4 regions of the Inquilinus ginsengisoli genome follow, and region 2 is predicted to be linked to each of the others. Evidence: predicted binding sites of a transcription regulator. Region 2 holds the regulator's gene; each other region holds the start of a gene.
What was found. The regulator PhoB, encoded in region 2, activates phosphate uptake and scavenging genes when phosphate is short. The targets are predictions, from matches to a motif close to TNTCATAAAACTGTCA.
Positions count from the first base shown of each region.

Region 1 (4,956 bases), on a different contig from region 2:
TCCGGGCATTGACCAGGGCGATCGGCAGGCCGCGGGTCTCCATCTCGGTCAGCATGTTCGGCCAGATCTCGGATTCCACCCAGATCGCCAAATCCGGCTTCCAATGGTCGAGGAAGCGGCGGACGAACGCCATGCGGTCCATCGGCGCGAACTGGTGCACGGCGCGGTCGGGCAGCCGCTCGGCCACCAGCCGGGCCGAGGTCACGGTGCCGGTGGTGACCAGGACCGAGATGCGCGGGTCACGCTCCAGCAGGCGCCGCACCAGCACCTGGACCGACAGCACCTCGCCGACGCTGGCGGCATGGACCCAGATCACCGGGCCGGGCGGCCGGTCCAGGCTGGCATTGCCGAGTCGCTCGCCGCGACGAGCAGGATCCTCCCGGCCGGCGCGGGTGCGCCGGGCCAGCAGCAGGGGCACGAGGGGGCCGGCGGCATCGGTCAGGCCGCGGTAAAGCGCGTAGATCATCGGCCGCCAAAGGGGGTCAGGGTCATCGGAACGGGTGCAGATGGGTCAGGAACTGATCTGTACATGCCTCCCAGGAATAGCGCAGTGCGAAAGAACGGCAATCCTCTGATGACACTTTTAAGGCTTCGGTGATGGCGATGCCCAGATTTTCGTCGAGCCGGCCGACCGGCGCGTCGCCAATGACATCGGCCGGGCCCTGCACCGGATAGGCCGCCACCGGCACGCCGCAGGCCAGCGCCTCCAGCATCACCAGGCCGAAGGTGTCGGTGCGCGACGGGAACACGAAGACGTCGGCCGCGGCATAGGCGTCGACCAGCTCCTGCCCGTCCTTCGACCCGGTGAAGGTGACGCCGGGGTATTTCGCCTGGAACGCCGGCAGCGACGGGCCGCCGCCGACCACCACCTTCTCGCCGTCCAGCGGCAGCGACAGGAAGGCGTCGAGGTTCTTCTCCACCGCCACCCGGCCGACATAGAGGTGGCGTGGCCGCTCGTGCTTCAAGCCCTGGCCGGGCCGCTGGGCCGGCTGGAAGCGCTGGGTGTCGACGCCGCGGCTCCAGCGCGCCAGGCGGCGGAAGCCGCGGCTGGCCAGGTTCCGCTCCAGCGTGTCGGTCGCCACCATCACGGCGGCGGCGGCGCGGTGGAAATGCCGCAGCAGGGCATAGGTCGAGGCCAGCGGCATGCCGGTGCGCAGCTGGACGTATTCCGGGAACTGGGTGTGGAACGAGGTGGTGAAGGACAGCCGCCGGCGGATGCAGTAGCGCCGCGCCGCCCAGCCCAGCGGGCCTTCGGTCGAGATGTGGATGGCGTCGGGGTCGAAGCCGTCGATCAGCCGCGCCATGCGCCGGCCTTGGCCGATGGCCAGCCGGATCTCGGGATAGGTCGGGCACGGGATCGAGGCGAAGCGGTCGGGCCCCACCACCTCGACCACATGGCCGCGGCGGCGCAGCTCGTCGCGCGTCGATTCGATGGTGCGCACAACGCCGTTGACCTGGGGCAGCCAGGCATCGCTGACGATCAGGATGCGCATCAAGCCCTGGCCCGCATGTCCTGGAAGCCGAACTCCGCCTGGATCAAGCGGCGCGCCGGGGCTTCAGGTCCGGCTGCGGCGCGACGGCGTCGCGGGCCGCCACGATCTCCGCCCAGTGCAGGATCTCCAGGCGGCCGTCGTCATGCTCCACCAGCGCAGTGCAGCTCTCCACCCAGTCGCCGTCATTCACATAGGTCATGCCCTGCATGTCCTTCAGTTCGGCGGTGTGGATGTGGCCGCAGATGACCCCGTCCACGCCCCGCCGCTTGGCTTCCTCGACCAGGGCGATCTCGAACCGGCCGACGAATTCGACCGCGCGCTTCGCCCGCTGCTTCATATAGGCCGAGAGCGACCAGTAGGAGAAGCCGAGACGGCGGCGCACGAGGTTCAGCGCCGTGTTGAGGTGCAGGAGCAGCTCGTAGGCCTTGTCGCCGACATGGGCCAGCCATTTGGCGTAGCGCACCACCACGTCGAACTGGTCGCCATGGATCACCAGGAAGCGGCGGCCATCCGCCGTGACATGCAGGCAGTCCTCGGCCACCTCGACATCGCCGAAGCTCTGGCCCACGAACTGGCGCGCGGCCTCGTCATGGTTGCCGGGAATGAACAGGACGCGGGTGCCCTTGCGCGCCTTGCGCAGCAGCTTCTGGATCACGTCGTTGTGCTGCTGCGGCCAGTACCAGCTCTTCTTCAGCCGCCAGCCATCGACGATGTCGCCGACCAGATACAGCGCGTCGGAGTCGGTGTGCTTCAGGAAATCGAGGAGCAGGTTGGCGTTGCAGGCCCGGGTGCCGAGATGGACGTCCGAGATCCAGATGGTGCGATAGCGCGTCACCTGCTCCATGGGCCGTCAATCCTTCAGCGGTCGCCTACCGTCCATATAAACGAGACGCCGTTCGGGAACAACATATAGATGCAACCGGTGATTCTGCACTGGATAAACTTAATAAAACGGTCACGAGTGCTTTCTCGGGCCCGGTTTGATGCCGATTGTTTCGATTTGTTTCGTCGGGGATGTGAATCTTTTCTGAACGCGGCCAGTTGGCCGGCCCTCCCCGCGGCACCGCCGGGGGGAGGGCCGGCCCGAGGCCTGGGCTACAGCGTGAAATCCGCCGCGGTCAGGGCGTGGTCGGACACGACGTTGATGGCGAAGTCGAGCTGCCGGTCGCCATTGGTGTCGGCCGCGACCAGTTGCACCCCGCCGATGGTCACCACCCGCAACTCGCCGGCCACGCCGGTGAAGGCGCCGGTGCCGAAGATGAAGGCCCCATTGCCGGGCCCGGCGCCGTTGGCGTCGATCGCCGACAGGTCGATCTTGTCGCCGGTGGAGAAGTCGCCGATCACGTCCTTGCCCGCCGCCGCCACCGTGCTGTCGCCGATCACGAGATAGACGAAGGTGTCGTTGCCGGCGCCGCCCTTCAGCAGGTCGCCGCCGCCGCCACCGGTCAGGGTGTCGTCACCGCCCAGGCCCTGCAGCGTGTTGGCGCTGGCATCACCGGTCAGCACGTCGTTGAAAGCCGACCCCAGCACCTGCTCGATGCCGGACAGGGTGTCGCCCTGAGCATCACCGCCAACGCCGGCACCGGTGGCCAGGTTCACCGTCACCGCGGAGGCGGAGTTGGCGTAATAGGCCGTGTCGATGCCGTCGCCGCCATTCAGCGCGTCGGCCCCGCCATCCCCTTCCAGGACGTCGTTGCCGGTGCCGCCGTTCAGGGTGTCGCCGCCATCGCCGCCGCGCAGGACGTCATTACCGTCACCACCACCCATGACATCGGCGCCGGCCTGGCCATAGAGGGCATCATTGTCGGCCCCGCCGTCGATCTGGTCGTCGCCGTCGCCGCCGGCGACGGTGTCGTTGCCGTCATCACCGAACAGGGTGTCGTTGTCGGCCCCGCCGTCGATCGAGTCGACGCCAGTGCCGCCATGGATGGTGTCGGTGCCGGCAGCGCCGACCAGCCGGTCGGCCCCGTCGCCGCCGTCGAGATTGTCGTTGCCGGCCTCGCCGTTCATGGCGTCGTCGCCGCCATTGCCGACCAGGACGTCATCGCCGTTCTCGCCGCCGATGATGTTGGCGCCGCTGTTGCCGGTCAGGTGGTCGGCATTGCTGGAGCCGTAGAGGTTCTCGATGCTGGTCAGGGTGTCGCCCTGGGCGTCGCCGCCGGTGTTGATGCCGGTCGAGAGGTCGACATTGACCCCCGCGGCCGAGCCCTGGTAGTTGGCGAAATCCGAGCCGTTGCCGCCGTCGAGGATGTCGATGCCGGCGCCGCCGCGCAGGGTGTCGTTGCCGTCGCTGCCCAGGATGATGTCGTTGCCGGCGAAGCCGTACAGCCTGTCGGCCATGGACGACCCGGTGATGGTATCGTCGCCCGAGAATACGGTGGCGAGAAGGGTCAACTCGTCACCGCCGAGAAGGAACGCCGTGGCCAGGTCCGCGAGCGGCACGCTGGTGCCGGTGATGGAGAACACCGGAAGCAGCTTGGTGTAGGTCAGCGAGGTGACCGTGCCGGTGACGAGGACCGGCGGAAAAAAGCCCAGGCCGGTGCCGACGATCGTCAGCGAGCCCAGGTCGTTGAAGAAGACCGTGCCGCCGAGCGGCGTGAACACCGGGGGCGGCGCCAGCGCGACGCCCGAGGACGCGACGTTGTGCAGCGATCCGAACTGGATGCCGTCGCCGAGAAAGTCGCCGTTGCTGTCGATGCCGGTGACGTTGAGAACCGAGAAAATCGCCACTGAAATTCCCCCTGTTGGCCTCGATCCTGAAATCGCGGCCGCGACGGGCCGTCGTGGATCGGGTCTGTTGAGTTCGATCAGCGCCCCCGCAAGCCGGGAGCTTTCGCGGCAAGGCAAACCTCGCCATTCGAAATATCGGATACGTATAAATTTCTATCTAATATCATAGTATGCAGGCCTGGCGAATGCGAGCGAAAAGACTCGCCGGGTTCTCACATCGGGCCGGCGCCGGTGGCCCGGATGCCTTGCGGCACCCGGGCCCAGGTCGCGCTACAAGGTGAAGTCTGCCGCGGTCAGGGCGTGGTCGGAGATCACGTTGATGGCGAAGTCGATCTGCCGGTCGCCAGTAGTGTCGGCCGCGACCAGTTGCACCCCGCCGATGGTCACCACCCGCAATTCCCCGGCCACGCCGGTGAAGGCGCCGGTGCCGAAGATGAAGGCCCCATTGCCGGGCCCGGCGCCGTTGGCGTCGATCGCCGACAGGTCGATCTTGTCGCCGGTGGTGAAGTCGGCGATCACGTCCTTGCCCCCCGCCGCCACCGTGCTGTCGCCGATCACGGCATAGGCGAAGGTGTCGTTGCCGGCCCCGCCCTTCAGCAGGTCGCCGCCGGCGCGCCCGGTCAGCGTGTCGTCGCCGGCCAGGCCCCACAGGGTGTTGGCGCCGGCGTCGCCGCGGAGCACGTCGTTGAAGGCCGACCCGACCACCTGCTCGACGCCGGTCAGGGTGTCGCCC
Region 1 is NZ_JAVDPW010000005.1:109,010-113,965, reverse strand. Features, by position in the region: gene E9232_RS15010 (3-deoxy-D-manno-octulosonic acid transferase) at 1-466, opposite strand, end outside; gene E9232_RS15005 (glycosyltransferase family 4 protein) at 489-1,493, opposite strand; gene E9232_RS15000 (UDP-2,3-diacylglucosamine diphosphatase) at 1,537-2,337, opposite strand; gene E9232_RS14995 (calcium-binding protein) at 2,589-4,223, opposite strand; gene E9232_RS14990 (calcium-binding protein) at 4,494-4,956, opposite strand, start outside.
Region 1: E9232_RS15000 (UDP-2,3-diacylglucosamine diphosphatase) is a predicted target of PhoB. The motif match lies at 2,436-2,451, and genes of this name have one in related genera.

Region 2 (4,956 bases):
CGCAGCCGCGGCCTGAAGCGGATCTACGGCGAGGTGCTGCGTGAAAACGTCACGATGCTGCGCATGGCGGGAGAGCTCGGCTTCGCCCGCGAAGATGTGGCCGACGAGCCCGGCATCGTGCATGTGACGATTTCGCTCGACGACCTGCCCGCTCTCGGTCAGCATTCCTGACAATTGTTCGACCGTCTGGGGGACAGGCTGGTCGGCGTTTTGTACTTTGAATGAAGGACTTATCCGTATACGTTAATCGCCTGCGTTAATGTTGGGGCCTGCGGCGCCGCCGTCGGTCTTTGCGATTCGGGGGAGCATGGAGGGGAATATGCCAGGGACAACCCGCTGGACCAGGGCTGTTGCGGCCACCGCGTTGCTTGCCGGCCTGCTGGCCGCCTGCGCCGAGGCGCCCAAGCCGAAGCCCGTGGTCGCGAGCGGCCCCTGGGGTGCCGAGATTCACGAGGCGTCGCGTCGCTTCGACGTGCCCGAGGCCTGGATCCGCGCCGTAATGCAGGTGGAAAGCGGCGGCCAGACCCATTGGAAGGGTGGCCAGCCGATCACCAGCACCGCCGGCGCCATGGGCCTGATGCAGGTGATGCCCGGCACGTATGACGAGCTGCGCTACCAGCACGGCCTGGGCGGCGATGCCTACAACCCGCGCGACAACATCATCGCCGGCGCGGCCTATATCCGCGACATGTACGACCTCTATGGCTATCCCGGCTTCCTCGGCGCCTACAATGCCGGGCCGGAACGCTATCGCCAATACGTCGAGGAAGGCCGGCCGCTGCCGCGCGAGACCCGGCGCTACATGGACATCATCGCGCCGCAGATCGCCGGCATCCTGCCCGGCAAGAGCGCGCCCGACCGCATGACCCAGTACGCGGCGGCCCAGATCGACCGGCAGATCCCGGCGACCCGCAACACCACCGTGGTCGCGGCGATGAAGCCGATCCCCGACGGCTCGTCGATGCGCGGCACCACCGTGGTCGCAGCCATGCAACCCATCCCCGATGGCTCGTCGATGCGTGGTGCGACCGTGGTCGCAGCCATGCAACCCATCCCCGATGGCTCGTCGATGCGTGGTGCGACCGTGGTCGCAGCCATGCAGCCGATCCCCGATGGCTCGTCGATGCGCGGCACCACCGTGGTCGCGGCGATGCAGCCGATCCCCGATGGGTCGAGCGCCTACCGCGCCGTGCAGCAGAATCCGGTGGCCGCCCTGGCCGCCCGGACGGTGCAGCCGGCCCCGGTGCAGATGCGGCCGATCCCCGACGCCGGCGCCGTCCAGGTCGCCACCGTGGCCCCGGCCGCCCGCACCGTCGTGGTGCCGGCCCCGGTCCGCATGGCCCCGATCCCCGACGGCAGCAGCCAGGTGGCCGCGGCAACCCCGGTGACGCGCAGCGTGCTGCCGCCGCCGGCCCGCATGGCGCCGATCCCGGACGCCCAGCCGGTGGCCCGCGCCCCGGCGCCCGAGGTCCGGGTCGCGGCGGCGGTTCCGGCTGCGCCGCCGGTCCGCGCCACCGCCGCCCCGACCCGCATGGCGCCGATCCCCGACGCCCCGCCGGTCCGCGTGGCCTCGGCCAAGGCCAACCGCCCGGCGATCCAGCAGGTCGCCGACGCCGGCGAGCCGCGCCGCCAGACCAACGGCCTGCCGGCCGGCTGGTTCGTTCCCAGCGCGCCGGGCAAGTAGGCCGGCGCTCCCTGCTCCCCAAAAAAGCCCGCGATGCCGGTCCGGCGTCGCGGGCTTTTTGCTGTCCGAAGCCGGGATCAGGTCGCGTCGATCATCCCCTTGCCGTCGCGGCGATAGCTCCAGGCGCCCGAGGGCGGCAGGCTGCGCCAGACGAAGTCGACCAAGCGCCCGCGCAGCCCCAGTTTGCGCCGCGGCAGCGGCGACAGGATCTGGTTGGTGATCTGCAGGAACTGGCCGGCCCGGCCCATCCGGGTGAAGGCAGCGTCGATGATGCGGCGCTGCAGCTCGAGCGGGAACCAGATGATCGGCAGGGTCGACACCACCGTCGACAGCCTGATGACACCGGCCGCCTCCAGCATCGTGCCGATGTCGGCAACGTCGCCCTCCAGCACCCGCACGCCCGGGAAGCGGCGGCGCAGCACGGCGCACAGCTCCGGCATCTTCTCGACCACGATCAGCTTCTCCGGCGGCAGTCCGGTCGCCAGCAGCTCCTCGGTGATGCTGCCGGTGCCGGCGCCGAGCTCCAGCACCGGGTCCTCGACCCGCGGGTCGACATGGCGGGCGAAGGCCCGGGCCAGAGCGGGGCTGGAGGGCGCCCAGGCCGCGATCTTGAGCGGCGACCGGAACCACAGCCGAAGGAACAGCCAGGAATCCTTGTTCATGCGACGCCTCCGAATCCGGGGTCGAGACTACGGGTCGGCACGATCATAAGAGCCCGCCTGGCGGCGGATCAGGCCTGGGCCTGGACGTCCAGCGAGTAGCCGGCCGAACGGACGGTGCGGATCAGGTCGATCTCGGTGTCGTCGTTCAGCGCCTTGCGCAGGCGGCGGATGTGCACGTCGACGGTGCGCGGCTCGACATAGACGTCGTGGCCCCAGACGATGTCGAGCAGCTGCTCGCGGCTGAACACCCGGCCGGGATGCTGCATGAAGTGGCGCAGCAGGCGGAACTCGGTGGGGCCGAGATGGACGTCGCGGTTGCCGCGGCGGACGCGGTGGCCGCCGAGATCCATGCTGAGATCGGCGTAGCTGAGCATGTCGCCGGCGCTGGACGGCGAGGTCCGGCGCAGCACCGCCTTGATCCGGGCCAGGAGTTCCGGCGTTGAGAACGGCTTGGCGACATAGTCGTCGGCGCCGGAATCGAGGCCGCGGACGCGATCCCCTTCCTCGCCGCGCGCGGTCAGCATGATCACCGGGATGTCGCGGGTCTTGGCGCCGCGGCGCAGCTGCCGGCAGACCTCGATGCCCGAGAGATGCGGCAGCATCCAGTCCAGCAGCACCAGGTCGGGGCGCTGCTCGCTGGCCAGCAGCAGCGCCTCTTCGCCGTCATAGGCGGCCAGGACGCGGAAGCCCTCGCGCTCCAGGTTGTAGGTCAGCAGGGTGACGAGGTCGACTTCGTCCTCGACCACCAGAACCAGCGGCTGAATGCCGGCCCTCATGGGCTATCCTCCGACTTTGCCTCGGGGATGACGACGGTGAAGGAGGATGAGTCGCCCTTGGGGCGCGCATCCTTGATCGGCTTGCCGGTGAGCAGGAAGTGGATCAGCTCGGCGATGTTGGTGGCGTGGTCGCCGATGCGCTCGATGTTCTTGGCGATGAACAGCACATGGGTGCAGGGCGTGATGTTGCGCGGATCCTCCATCATGTAGGTGAGGGTCTCGCGGAACAGGCTGGTGTAGAGGTCGTCGACCGATTCGTCCTGGCGCCAGGCGGACAACGCCTTCTCCAGGTCGCGCTCGGTGTAGGCGTCGAGCACGTCCTTGATGATCTGCTGCACCATCCGGCCCATGCGCGGCAGCGTCGCCACCGGCCGGACCACCGGCACCTGGGCCAGCGCCAGGGAGCGCTTGGCGATGTTGGCGGAATAGTCGCCGATCCGCTCCAGGTCCGAGGCGATGCGCAGGGCTGAGACCACCTCGCGCAGGTCGCCGGCGAAGGGCTGGCGCAGCGCCAGGATCTGCACCACCTGGGCGTCGATCGAGGTCTCGTAGGCGTCCATCTGCTCGTCGCTGCGCACCACCCGGCCGGCGAGGTCGGCGTCGCGGCGGACCACGGCCTGGATGGCGAGCTCGAGCTGGCTTTCGGCCAGGCCGCCCATCTGCACGATGGTGCGGCGCAGCGCCTCGAGCTCCTGATCGAAGGATTTGACGATATGTTCATTAGCCATGGTGCGGACCCTTCCTGACCGGGAGCTCAGCCGAAGCGGCCGGTGATGTAGCTGTGCGTCCGCTCGTTCTTCGGGCTGGTGAACAGCTCCGAAGTCTCGCCGAACTCGACCAGCTCGCCGAGATACATGAAGGCGGTGAAGTCGGCGGCGCGGGCCGCCTGCTGCATGTTGTGGGTGACGATCGCGATGGTGTAGTCGGTCTTCAGCTCGTCGATCAGCTCCTCGATCTTCGCGGTCGAGATCGGGTCGAGCGCCGAGGTCGGCTCGTCGAGCAGCAGCACGTCCGGCCGCATCGCGATGGTGCGGGCGATGCACAGGCGCTGCTGCTGTCCGCCGGACAGGCTGGTGCCGCTCTTCTTCAGCTTGTCCTTGACCTCGTCCCACAGCGCGGCGCGGCGCAGCGCCGCCTCGACCCGGCTGTCCATCTCGGCCTGGTCCAGCTTCTCGTACAGCCGGATGCCGAAGACGACGTTGTCGTAGATCGACATCGGGAACGGCGTCGGCTTCTGAAACACCATGCCGACCCGGGCGCGCAGCAGGTTGACGTCCTGCTTCGGCGCCAGGATGTTTTGGCCGTCCAGCAGCACTTCGCCGGTGGCGCGCTGCTTCGGGTACAGATCGTACATCCGGTTCAGGATGCGCAGCAGGGTCGACTTCCCGCAGCCCGAGGGACCGATGAAGGCGGTGACGCAGCGCTCGTACAGCGGCAGGTTGATCTTCTTCAGCGCCTCATGGTCCTCGTAGAAGAAGGACAGGTTGCGGACCGTGACCTTCTCGCGGAGGTCGCGGCCGAGGCCGGTCGGGCGGTCGACATTGATGTTCATGTCGAGCGTCGTCACCTGCGCACCATTGCCTGTCATGACCGTCAGCCCTGCTTGCTGCCGAGCGAGGAGAGCGCCCGGGCGATGATGTTGAGGAGGAGAATCGTCACGGTGATCAGGAGCGCCCCGCTCCAGGCCAGCTCGACCGATCGCGGATCGGTGCTGTTCAGCGTCATCTGGTAGATCGTCACCGGCAGGTTGGCGATCGCCTGCCCCATGTCCGCGCTCCAGAACTGGCTGCTGAACGAGGTGTAGAGCAGCGGCGCCGTCTCACCGCTGATGCGC
Region 2 is NZ_JAVDPW010000009.1:267,177-272,132, reverse strand. Features, by position in the region: gene E9232_RS25335 (bifunctional acetate--CoA ligase family protein/GNAT family N-acetyltransferase) at 1-171, shown strand, start outside; gene E9232_RS25330 (transglycosylase SLT domain-containing protein) at 320-1,684, shown strand; gene E9232_RS25325 (class I SAM-dependent methyltransferase) at 1,762-2,346, opposite strand; gene phoB (phosphate regulon transcriptional regulator PhoB) at 2,415-3,122, opposite strand; gene phoU (phosphate signaling complex protein PhoU) at 3,119-3,850, opposite strand; gene pstB (phosphate ABC transporter ATP-binding protein PstB) at 3,877-4,710, opposite strand; gene pstA (phosphate ABC transporter permease PstA) at 4,716-4,956, opposite strand, start outside.

Region 3 (4,956 bases), on a different contig from region 2:
TCGGCGTCGATCCGGCCGGCCAGCAGCGCCAGGCCGATGACCAGCGACCCGGTCAGCGCCGTGGCCTGGTGCAGCGCCGTCAGCCGCCAGTGGTCCTGCGCCGCCACCGCCGCGCGCAGCGCCGCCAGCGACGCCGCTGGCTGGGCCTTGTGGACGATGCCCGCGGTCACCACCAGGGGCGCGTCATGCGCCGTCATCGCCCAGTCGAGCAGCGGCTGCCACACCGCGTGCTGGCGCTGGACCAGCGCCGCCGGCGCCTCGGCCCGGTAGCACAGCAGGTCGGTGCCGCCATAGGGGGCGATGGTGTCGATGATCAGGTCGCGGTTCGGCGCCACCTTGTCGATCGCAGTCGCGGCCAGCTGCATCAGCGGCATGGCGGACGGCACCACCGCCTCGGCCTGCGCGTCCCACTCCGCCGCCACCGCCTCGGCCAAAGCGCGGCTGGGCAGCACGAAGGCGGCCTTGGCCGGGCTCTTGATCGGCTTGCCGTCGAGCATGACGCCGAACCCGTCCCCGGCCGGCACCGCCGTCACGATCTTGTAGAAGCGCTTCATCACCCGACCCCGTCAGCATCCGCCGCGCCGATATCGGCAAATCGCGGCCGCGGATGCAACCCGCTTGTCGAGTCTCGCTCGCAGGGAGCAACCGGCGCTTCCATTTCCGCCCGCCCGGATGCTACCGCAGGGCCTGCGTGTCCGCAGAGGCTGAGATGTTCGACCTGACCACCACCATCATCATCCTCGCCGCGGCCCTGGCGGTGGTCGCGGCCATGGTGGTGCTCGACTGGCGCAAGCCGCCGCCGGGCGAGGTGCGCCTGTTCCCGGTGATCCCGGTGATGATGGTGGCGGCGCTGGTGGTGATCCTGATGCTGGCGCACCTGGTGTCACTGGTGACGGGCCACCCGTTCCAGGGCCGCGGCTTCTGAGGACCTGCCTGATAATGCTACTGGTGCGGCCGCCTGATGGCGGTCTCGAAGCTTCCGGTGCTCACGGACTCAAACGTCCGCTGCGCGCCGGTTCTCGACACCACCGCCAGCCGACTCACACCAGCGCATTCTCAAACAGGCCCTGACCACCGCGGCCCCGGCGGCGGGACTACTGCCCGTTCCAGGGCTGCAGCGCCTCGATCTTCAGCTTGCGCTGCTCCTCCGCCGGCAACTTGTAGTCGCCCTTGTACGGCGCCGATTCGAACGAGCCATAGGTCGGATTGGCGATGGCGATCCAGTCGCGGCCCCAATGGTCCTTGGCCGCCTCGAACGCCGCCTGCCGCTCCGCCACCGTGCCCTTGTAGGCGTCGGTGAAGTCGCCGAAATTGTCGCCGAGCAGCAGCAGGATCCGGTAGTCCTTGGCGATGAAGGCGCGGCGCGTGCTCTTGGCCGAGGTCCAGTCCGGCTGCTCCTTGGCGCTGAGGAAGGTGTCGACATTGTCGCCCATCGGGAAGCCCAGCGCCTTCATGTGCTCGACCGTCGGCCCCTCCTCTTCCTTGGTGCGGTTGGTGACGTAGAACACCTTCACCCCCTTCGACGCGGCGTATTGGGTGAATTCGACCGCGCCGGGAATCGGGGTGTCGATCTTGGCCTTGACGTACTGGGTCCAGGTCTTCGGATCGAAGCCGCTGCCTTCCGCCACGTTGCGGGCCTGGTAGGGCGAGGTGTTCAGCACGGTGTCGTCGACGTCGAGCACGACGGCCGGCGGGAAGTTCTTGAAGTCGCCGGTCTGTTCGGCCGGCGCCGCGGTGCGCGACGCGTCGGCCAGCGCCTCGTCCAGCCGGATCCGGGCCAGCGCATAGGCCCCGAGCGCATTGGCCTGGAATTCGACCGAGGTCTGGTCCCACAGCACGGCGTTCAGATTGTCGTTCTGTCCCGGGCCCTGCTGCGCCTGGGCCGAGCCTGCCGCCGCCGGAAGGGCCAGCGCCAGCAGGGCGAGGGCCGAGACCGAACCATATCGCGCCATCCGAAGCCTCCAATGTTACAGTTTCTTGACGGCATTTGAGCAAGGTGGCGGGGGTGACGGCAACCCTGTTCCTGCGCACCGCTCTCGCCGATGTCGCGACCCGTCTCGCCGTGTTAGGAGTGCTGGGGCCGCGACGAAGGGATGGAACCATGTACACGCTCTACGCCACGCCGGGCACCGGCTCCGCGCTCAGCGAGATCATGCTGGCGATCGCCGGCGTGCCCTATGCGGTCAAGTCGGTCGATGTCTGGGAAAGCCCGACCGACCGCGAGCTGCTGCAGCGCCTCAATCCGCTGACCCAGGTGCCGGTCCTGGTGCTGCCCGACGGCACCGTGATGACCGAGAGCGCGGCGATCACCCTGCATCTGGCCGATGTGGCACCGGAGGCCGGGCTGGCCCCGCCGCCGGGCCATCCGGGCCGGGCCGTGTTCCTGCGCCGCCTGGTGTTCATCGTCGCCGCGCTGTACCCGACCTGGACCTTCGGCGACGATCCCGGCCGCTGGGTCTCCGGCGATGCGGCCAAGGCCGAGCTGCGGGCCTCGACCGACGAGCACCGGAAGATGCTGTGGCGGCAAATGGAGGCGGTGACCGGCACCCCCTGGTTCCTGGGCGAGACCCGGTCGGCCATCGACGTCTACATCGCGGTGATGAATAGCTGGCGCCCGCGCGCCGAATGGTTCAGCGCCGAATGCCCGAAGCTGGCCGCCATCGCCGGAACGCTGCGCGCCGACCCGGCGCTGGCCAAGGTCTGGGAACGCAACCAGGGCTGATCCACCGCTGGCCTGGTTTAGATTCGGCTGATTTCGACCCACCCGATGCCGCAAGGGGCTTTGACATGAAGAAGCTCATCAACAATCCACGCCATGTCCTCCGCGAGATGCTGGAGGGGTTCGTCGACCTGCATCCCGGCCTGGCCCTGCTGGAGGAAGAGGCCGTGGTGGTCCGCGCCGAGCTGCCGGTGCCGGCCTCGCGGCCCGTCGCCCTGCTGTCCGGCGGCGGCAGCGGGCATGAGCCGGCCCATGCCGGCTATGTCGGCCCCGGTATGCTGACCGCCGCCGTCGCCGGCGACGTCTTCACCTCGCCCAGCACCGACGCCGTGCTGGCCGGCATCCGCGCCGCCGCCGGCCCGGCCGGGGCGGTGCTGGTGGTCAAGAACTACACCGGCGACCGGCTGAACTTCGGCTTGGCGGCGGAGCTGGCGCATGACGAGGGCATCCCGGTCGAGATCGTGGTGGTGGCCGACGACGTGGCGCTGCGCGACACGGTCGAGGCGGCGCGCCGCCGCGGCATCGCCGGCACCGTGCTGATCCACAAGCTGGCCGGCGCCGCCATCGCGGCCGGCAAGCCCCTGGCGGAAGTCGCGGAGATCGCCCGCGCGGCCGCCGCGGACCTGGGCAGCATGGGCGTGGCGCTGGGCGCCTGCACCGTGCCCACCGCCGGCAAGCCCGGCTTCGCCTTGGGCGACAACGAGATCGAGCTGGGCCTGGGCATCCATGGCGAGGCCGGGGTGCGGCGCGGGCCGATGCAGCCGGCCGACACGCTGGTGGCCGAGATGCTGGACGCCATCGTGTCGGACCGCAGCCTCGGCCGCGGCGACCGGGTGGCGCTGCTGGTCAACGGCCTGGGCGCCACCCCGCCGCTGGAGCTGTCGATCGTCGCCCGCGCCGCCTTGACCGACCTCGCGGCCCGCGGCATCGTGGTGGAGCGGGCCTGGGCCGGCAACTTCCTGACCGCGCTGGACATGCCGGGCTGCTCGCTCAGCCTGCTCAGGCTCGACGATGCGCGGCTGGCCCTGCTGGACGCGGCTGCGAGCGCCCCGGCCTGGCCGGGCGGCGGCCGGATCGGGCCGAAGCGCCGGATCGCGGCGCCGGTCCCGGCACCGACCGCCGAGGTCGTGGTGATACCCTCACCCCTCGCCGACGCGCTGAAGGTCGCCGGGCTGGCGGTGGCGGGCGCGTTCGAGAAGGCCGAGCCGCATCTGACCGACCTGGATTCCCGGGCCGGCGACGGCGACCTCGGCGCCAGCATGGTCCGGGCAGCGGAGGCGATCCGCGCCCTGCCCGGCACCGCCTGGGCGACGCCGGCGGTCGCCCTGAAATCCGTCGGCGACGCGCTGCGCCGGGCGATCGGCGGCAGCTCCGGCCCGTTCTACGCCACCGCCCTGCTGCGCGCATCGCGGCGCCTGTCCGGCGTTGCGACACCCACCCCCGCCGCCTGGGGCGAAGCCTTCACCACGGCGGTGCAGGCCATTGCCGATCTCGGCGGCGCCAAGCCGGGCGACCGCACCATGCTGGATGCGCTGCACCCGGCCGCCGAGGCCTTCGCCGCCGCGGTCGCCGGCGGCAAATCCCCGGCCGAGGCCTGGGCCGCCTGCGTCGCGGCGGCGATGGCCGGCACCGACGCCACGGCGCGGATGCGGCCGCGGCTGGGCCGCGCCAGCTATCTCGGCGACCGCGCCATCGGCGTGCCGGACGCCGGCGCCGCCGCCGTCCTGGTCTGGCTGCAGGCGCTGAAGCCGATTATCCGATAGACGGTCGCTTCACCTCTCCGCCTGGCGAGGCATCCCGGAATGCCTTCCCCAAACCGTCATTGCGAGGAGGCGAAGCCGACGAAGCAATCCATGGGCCCGCACGAGCGGCCCGATGGATTGCTTCGCTGCGCTCGCAATGACGATGTTGGATTTCTGAAAAGGTCTCTCGGGTGGGAGAGGTCACGCGCTGATCCTGCTTACGCGCGCGGAACCAGCCCCCCCGCCGTCTCGATGAAGCTGGCGATGTCCGCCACCCCGTCGCCGCTGCGCACCCGGGCGAAGACGAAGGGCCGTTCGCCGCGCATCTTGCGGGAGTCCCGGTCCATCACCTCGAGCGAGGCGCCGACCAGCGGCGCCAGGTCGGTCTTGTTGATCACCAAGAGGTCGGACCGGGTGATGCCCGGGCCGCCCTTGCGCGGGATCTTGTCGCCGGCCGAGACGTCGATGACGTAGATGGTGAGGTCCGCCAGCTCC
Region 3 is NZ_JAVDPW010000001.1:389,155-394,110, reverse strand. Features, by position in the region: gene E9232_RS01820 (ATP12 family chaperone protein) at 1-554, opposite strand, end outside; gene E9232_RS01815 (hypothetical protein) at 710-925, shown strand; gene E9232_RS01810 (5'-nucleotidase, lipoprotein e(P4) family) at 1,095-1,952, opposite strand; gene E9232_RS01805 (glutathione S-transferase family protein) at 2,102-2,722, shown strand; gene E9232_RS01800 (dihydroxyacetone kinase family protein) at 2,788-4,482, shown strand; gene ureG (urease accessory protein UreG) at 4,680-4,956, opposite strand, start outside.
Region 3: E9232_RS01810 (5'-nucleotidase, lipoprotein e(P4) family) is a predicted target of PhoB. The motif match lies at 1,968-1,983, and genes of this name have one in related genera.

Region 4 (4,956 bases), on a different contig from region 2:
GAGACCACCAGATCGGCCCTGCATCGCGACACTGCGATCAAGTACTGGACCGCGCTGATGGACGATGCGCAGACCGTCGGCGATGGCGACGGCCCCTGCTACCCGAACAGCTGCGGGTCGCCCACCCCGTTTGGCATCGCCGCGCAGGATGCCGGCTATTCGATGCGCACCTACGTCGCCTGGACCGCGCTGGGCTACGACTGGCTGCACGACGACCTGAGCCCCACCCTGCGGGCCCGGTACGCCACCCGGTTCAAGCAGTGGCTTGCCTTCCACATGGACCCGGACAGCTTCGAACGCGCCGACACCGGGTCGAACTACCATGCCGGCCACGTGCTGGCGGTGACCCTGATGGCGATCGGCCACGCCGACGAGATGGACGCCGCGACGGCCGGCACCGGCACGTCGCTGTGGACCTACGTCACCAACGAGATGTGGGGCCACATCATGGCCGCCGCCCAGGCCCCGCGCCGGCCGATGCTGGGCGGCGACTGGGCTGAGGGCTGGGAGTACGGGCCGCTCTCCGTGGCGTCCTACGCCCTGGCCGGCCGGGCCATGGTCCAGCAGGGCGTGCAGCAGCCCTGGATCGGACCCTGGCTGCATGCGGTGCTGATCCGCCAAGTCTACGCCCTGACCCCGAACAACCGGACGTTCATCGGCGGCGACGTCCAGAACGAAGCGCCGACGCTGGAGCCCGACCCCCTGCCGCTCTACGGCGTGATCGCCGGCCCCGCCGCCGCGGCGGACAAGGCCCAGGCCAAGGGAGAGATCGCCCGTCTCGCCCTGCCGACACCGGCCCTCAACGGCGACTTCACCCTCCTGACCCAGTCGCTGGTCGCGGCCGAGACGACCCCGGCCCAGACCATCAACCGCGCCGCGCTGCCGGTGAGCTATCTCGCCGCCGGCTCCGGCAACTTCTATGCCCGCACCAGCTTCGCCCCGACCGGCACCTGGCTGGTCAGCCAGTGCCGCGGCATCATCAGCAACCACCAGCATGTCGACGCCGGCAACATCACCCTGACCCGCGGCGCCGACGACCTGCTGGTCGACCCGTCGCCCTACGGGTCTCAGTCGACGCTGACCGGCAACGCGCCGACGATGTCGCAGCCGCATTTCAACCCGGAGTACCGGCCGAGCCAGGCCAGCTGGGGCGAGGTGAATCCGCCCGACATCGTGCCGGCGGGGCTGTCGACGCGGTTCCTGCTGGCGCGGTCCAGCCCCAGCACGGGCGTCGCGGTGACGCGCTGCGACTATGCCGGGCAGTTCCGCTTCCAGGGCAACGCCTCGGCGATCGTCGGCGTGGCGCGGCGCGAGATCGTGCTGCTGCCGGGCACGACCGGCGCCTCGGTGCTGGTGCGCGACGCCCTGGCGACCAGGGCGGCCTATTCGGCAACGCCGAATCCGCTGCTGCTGCGCTTCCGCTCGCTCGGCACCTTCGTCGCCTCCGGCGGTGACCGGGCGCGCGCCGTGGTGGGCGGGTCGGCGCTGCTGGTCCGCCGGCTGGCCGGTGCTGCCACCACCGCGGTCCATCCGGTCACGGTGGATGACAGCTGCGATCCGCTGCAGGGCGCCTGCACCGTCGGGCGGTTCGCGTCGAGCGAGTGGAACGTCCAGGTGCCCGGCCCCAACCCCAGCAGCGTCCACCTGCTGGACGTCGATTCCACCACCGCCGCGACGCCGCTCGCGGCCACCCGGACCGACGGCACCGTGTCGGTGACCACGGTGCAGCGCGACGGCAAGCAATATGCCGTGGTGTGGACCGCCGTCGGCACCCGGCTGAGCAGCTACGAGGCCCCGGCGCTCAACGGCGTCCACGTCGTCCTGGACCCGCCCGCCGGCAACCGCGTGACGGTGACCGCGACCCGCAACCAGGCGACCAACACCTGCCGGATGCAGCTGGCCACCGCCACCGGCACCGCCGGTTTCACCAGCCTGCCGCTGATCGTGAAGGTCAGCCCGACCTGCGTGGTCAGCGAATAGCGCCAACAGCAAAGCCCGGGCCGGCCGAGTCCCGTCGGCCGGCCCGGGCCGACGTCCCCGGCGTCATCGAACCGTCATCCAACTGCAACAGATCCAACATTACAGATAGTTAATGTCCGGCCTCGACCCGAGCCCGCCGCCCACGGCATGCCAGCCCAGAGGACCGAGATGGACCACGACTCCACGCTTTCGCGCGTCCAGCGCTACGAACAGCAGGACGACCGCAGCAGCAACGCTTCCGCCAACCCGACGATGGGCGACATCGTCAACGCCCGCTTCGGCCGGCGCGGCATGCTGCGCGGCGCCCTCGCCGTCACGGCGATCAGCGCGGTGATGGGGCCGGCGGCGGCGCTGCTGTCCAGCCGCCCGGCGCAGGCCTCGGGCTCGCGCTTCGCCTTCGACGAGCTGCAGGCCGGGGTCGACACCAAGCACCATGTCGCCCAGGGCTACGATGCCGACATCCTGATCCGCTGGGGCGACCCGGTGGTCAAGGGCGCCCCCGCCTTCGACGTGCAGAAGCAGACGGCGGACGCCCAGGAGAAGCAGTTCGGCTACAACAACGACTACATCGGCTATGTGCCGCTCCCGCTGGGGTCGACTACCAGCGACCACGGCCTGCTGGTGGTGAACCACGAATACACCGACGCCGCGATCATGTTCCCCGGCCTGGCCGACGCCAAGGGCGAGTTCGAGCTGAGCGCGCAGAGCAAGGAGCAGATCGACATCGAGATGGCCGCCCATGGCCAGTCGGTGATCGAGATCAAGCGCGGCGCCGACGGCAAATGGGCCGTGGTGCCGGACAGCGCCTATGGCCGCCGCATTACCGCGCGGTCGACCGAGTTCCTGGTCACCGGCCCGGCGGCCGGCCACGACCGGCTGAAGACCTCGGCCGACGCCACCGGCACCAAGGTCATCGGCACCATCAACAACTGCGCCGGCGGCACCACGCCCTGGGGCACCACGGTGCATGCCGAGGAGAACTTCAACGGCTATTTCGGCGGCGAGCTGAAGGACGACCACCCGGAGGCGCGCAACTACAAGCGCTACGGCCTGGGCGAGGCCGAGTACGGCTGGAGCCTGCATCACGACCGCTTCGACCTGGTCAAGGAGCCGAACGAGCCGAACCGCTTCGGCTGGGTGGTCGAGATCGACCCGACCGACCCGACCTCCACCCCGAAGAAGCGCACCGCGATGGGCCGCTTCAAGCATGAGGGCGCCGAGAGCATCGTGGCCAAGGATGGCCGCGTGGTGTTCTACATGGGCGACGACCAGCGCTTCGACTACCTCTACAAATTCGTCACCGCGGGCAAGTTCAACCCGGCCGACCGCAAGGCCAACATGGATCTGCTGGACGAGGGCACGCTGTACGTCGCGAAATTCGACGCCGACGGCAAGGTCGCCTGGATGCCGGTGGTGTTCGGCCAGGGCCCGCTGACCGAGGCCAACGGCTTCAAGAGCCAGGCCGATGTGCTGATCGAGACCCGCCGCGCCGGCGACCTCTTGGGCGCCACCAAGATGGACCGGCCGGAGGACGTGCAGCCGAACCCGGTGAACGGCAAGGTCTATGTCATCCTGACCAACAACGACAAGCGCAAGGCCGAGCAGGTCGACGCGGTGAACCCGCGGCCGGAGAACAAGTTCGGCCACATCGTCGAGATCCTGCCGACCGATGGCGACCATGCCGCGACCACCGCGTCCTGGGACCTGCTGGTGAAGTGCGGCGACCCCAGCGTCGCCGCTGTCGGCGCCACCTTCCACCCCGGCACCACCCAGAACGGCTGGTTCGGGTCGCCGGACAATTGCGAGATCGACGCCGATGGCCGGCTGTGGGTCGCCACTGACGGCAACAACTACAAATACAGCGGCCGCGCCGACGGCATCTGGGGGCTGGAGACCGAGGGCGAGGCCCGCGGCACCGGCAAGCTGTTCTTCCGCGTCCCGGTCGGGGCCGAGATGTGCGGCCCGAAGATCACCCCGGACCTCGCCACCTTTTTCGTCTCGGTGCAGCATCCGGGCGAAGGCGGCAAGGAATGGCCGGAATTCGGCCGGCCGAGCACCTTCGCCGACCCGTCGACCCGCTGGCCGGACTTCCAGGACGGCGTGCCGCCGCGGCCGTCGGTGGTGGTGATCACCAAGCAGGGCGGCGGCAAGATCGGCGCCTGATTGCCCAATGGCGTGTGACCCCTTCCGCCTCGCGGGAGAGGTCACACCCAGCCCCAGGCATAGGACCGAGCGGGTCGAGGCGCCGATGGCGCTCGACCCGCCGATCCGCTACAGCACGAAATCCGCCGCGGTCAGCGCATGGTCGGAGATGACGTTGATGGCGAAGTCGATCTGCCGGTCGCCATTGATATCGGCCGCGACCAGTTGCACCCCGCCGATGGTCACCACACGCAGTTCGCCGGCCACCCTGGTGAAGGCGCCGGTGCCGAAGATGAAGGCGCCGTCGCCGGCCGCGGCGCCGTTGGCGTCGATCGCCGACAAGTCGATCCTGTCGCCGGTGGTGAAGTCGACGATCACGTCCTTGCCCGCCGCCGCCACCGTGCTGTCGCCGATTACCTGATACGTGAAGGTGTCGTTGCCGGCACCACCCTGCAGCAGCTCGCTGCCGCCACCGCCGGTGATCACGTCGTCGCCAGCGCCCCCGACCAGGCGGTCGTTGGCGTCTCCGCCGCGGAGCGTGTCGTTGCCGTCCCCGCCGAGGAGGATGTCGGCTTGGCCGCCGCCGTTGATGGTGTCATCCCCGACCGCGCCTTCGAGCACGTCGTTGCCGTCGCCGCCGTCGATCTGGTCGTCACCGGTCCCGCCATAGACGCCGTCATTGCCGGCATCGCCGAAGACGATGTCGTTGTCGGCCCCGGCATCGATCGAGTCGATGCCCGCGCCACCATGGATGGTGTCGGTGCCGGCGCCGCCGACAAGGCGGTCGGCCCCATCGCCGCCATCGAGATTGTCGTTGCCGTTCTCACCGTTCAT
Region 4 is NZ_JAVDPW010000006.1:311,097-316,052, reverse strand. Features, by position in the region: gene E9232_RS18505 (hypothetical protein) at 1-1,980, shown strand, start outside; gene E9232_RS18500 (PhoX family protein) at 2,149-4,143, shown strand; gene E9232_RS18495 (beta strand repeat-containing protein) at 4,252-4,956, opposite strand, start outside.
Region 4: E9232_RS18500 (PhoX family protein) is a predicted target of PhoB. The motif match lies at 2,042-2,057, and genes of this name have one in related genera.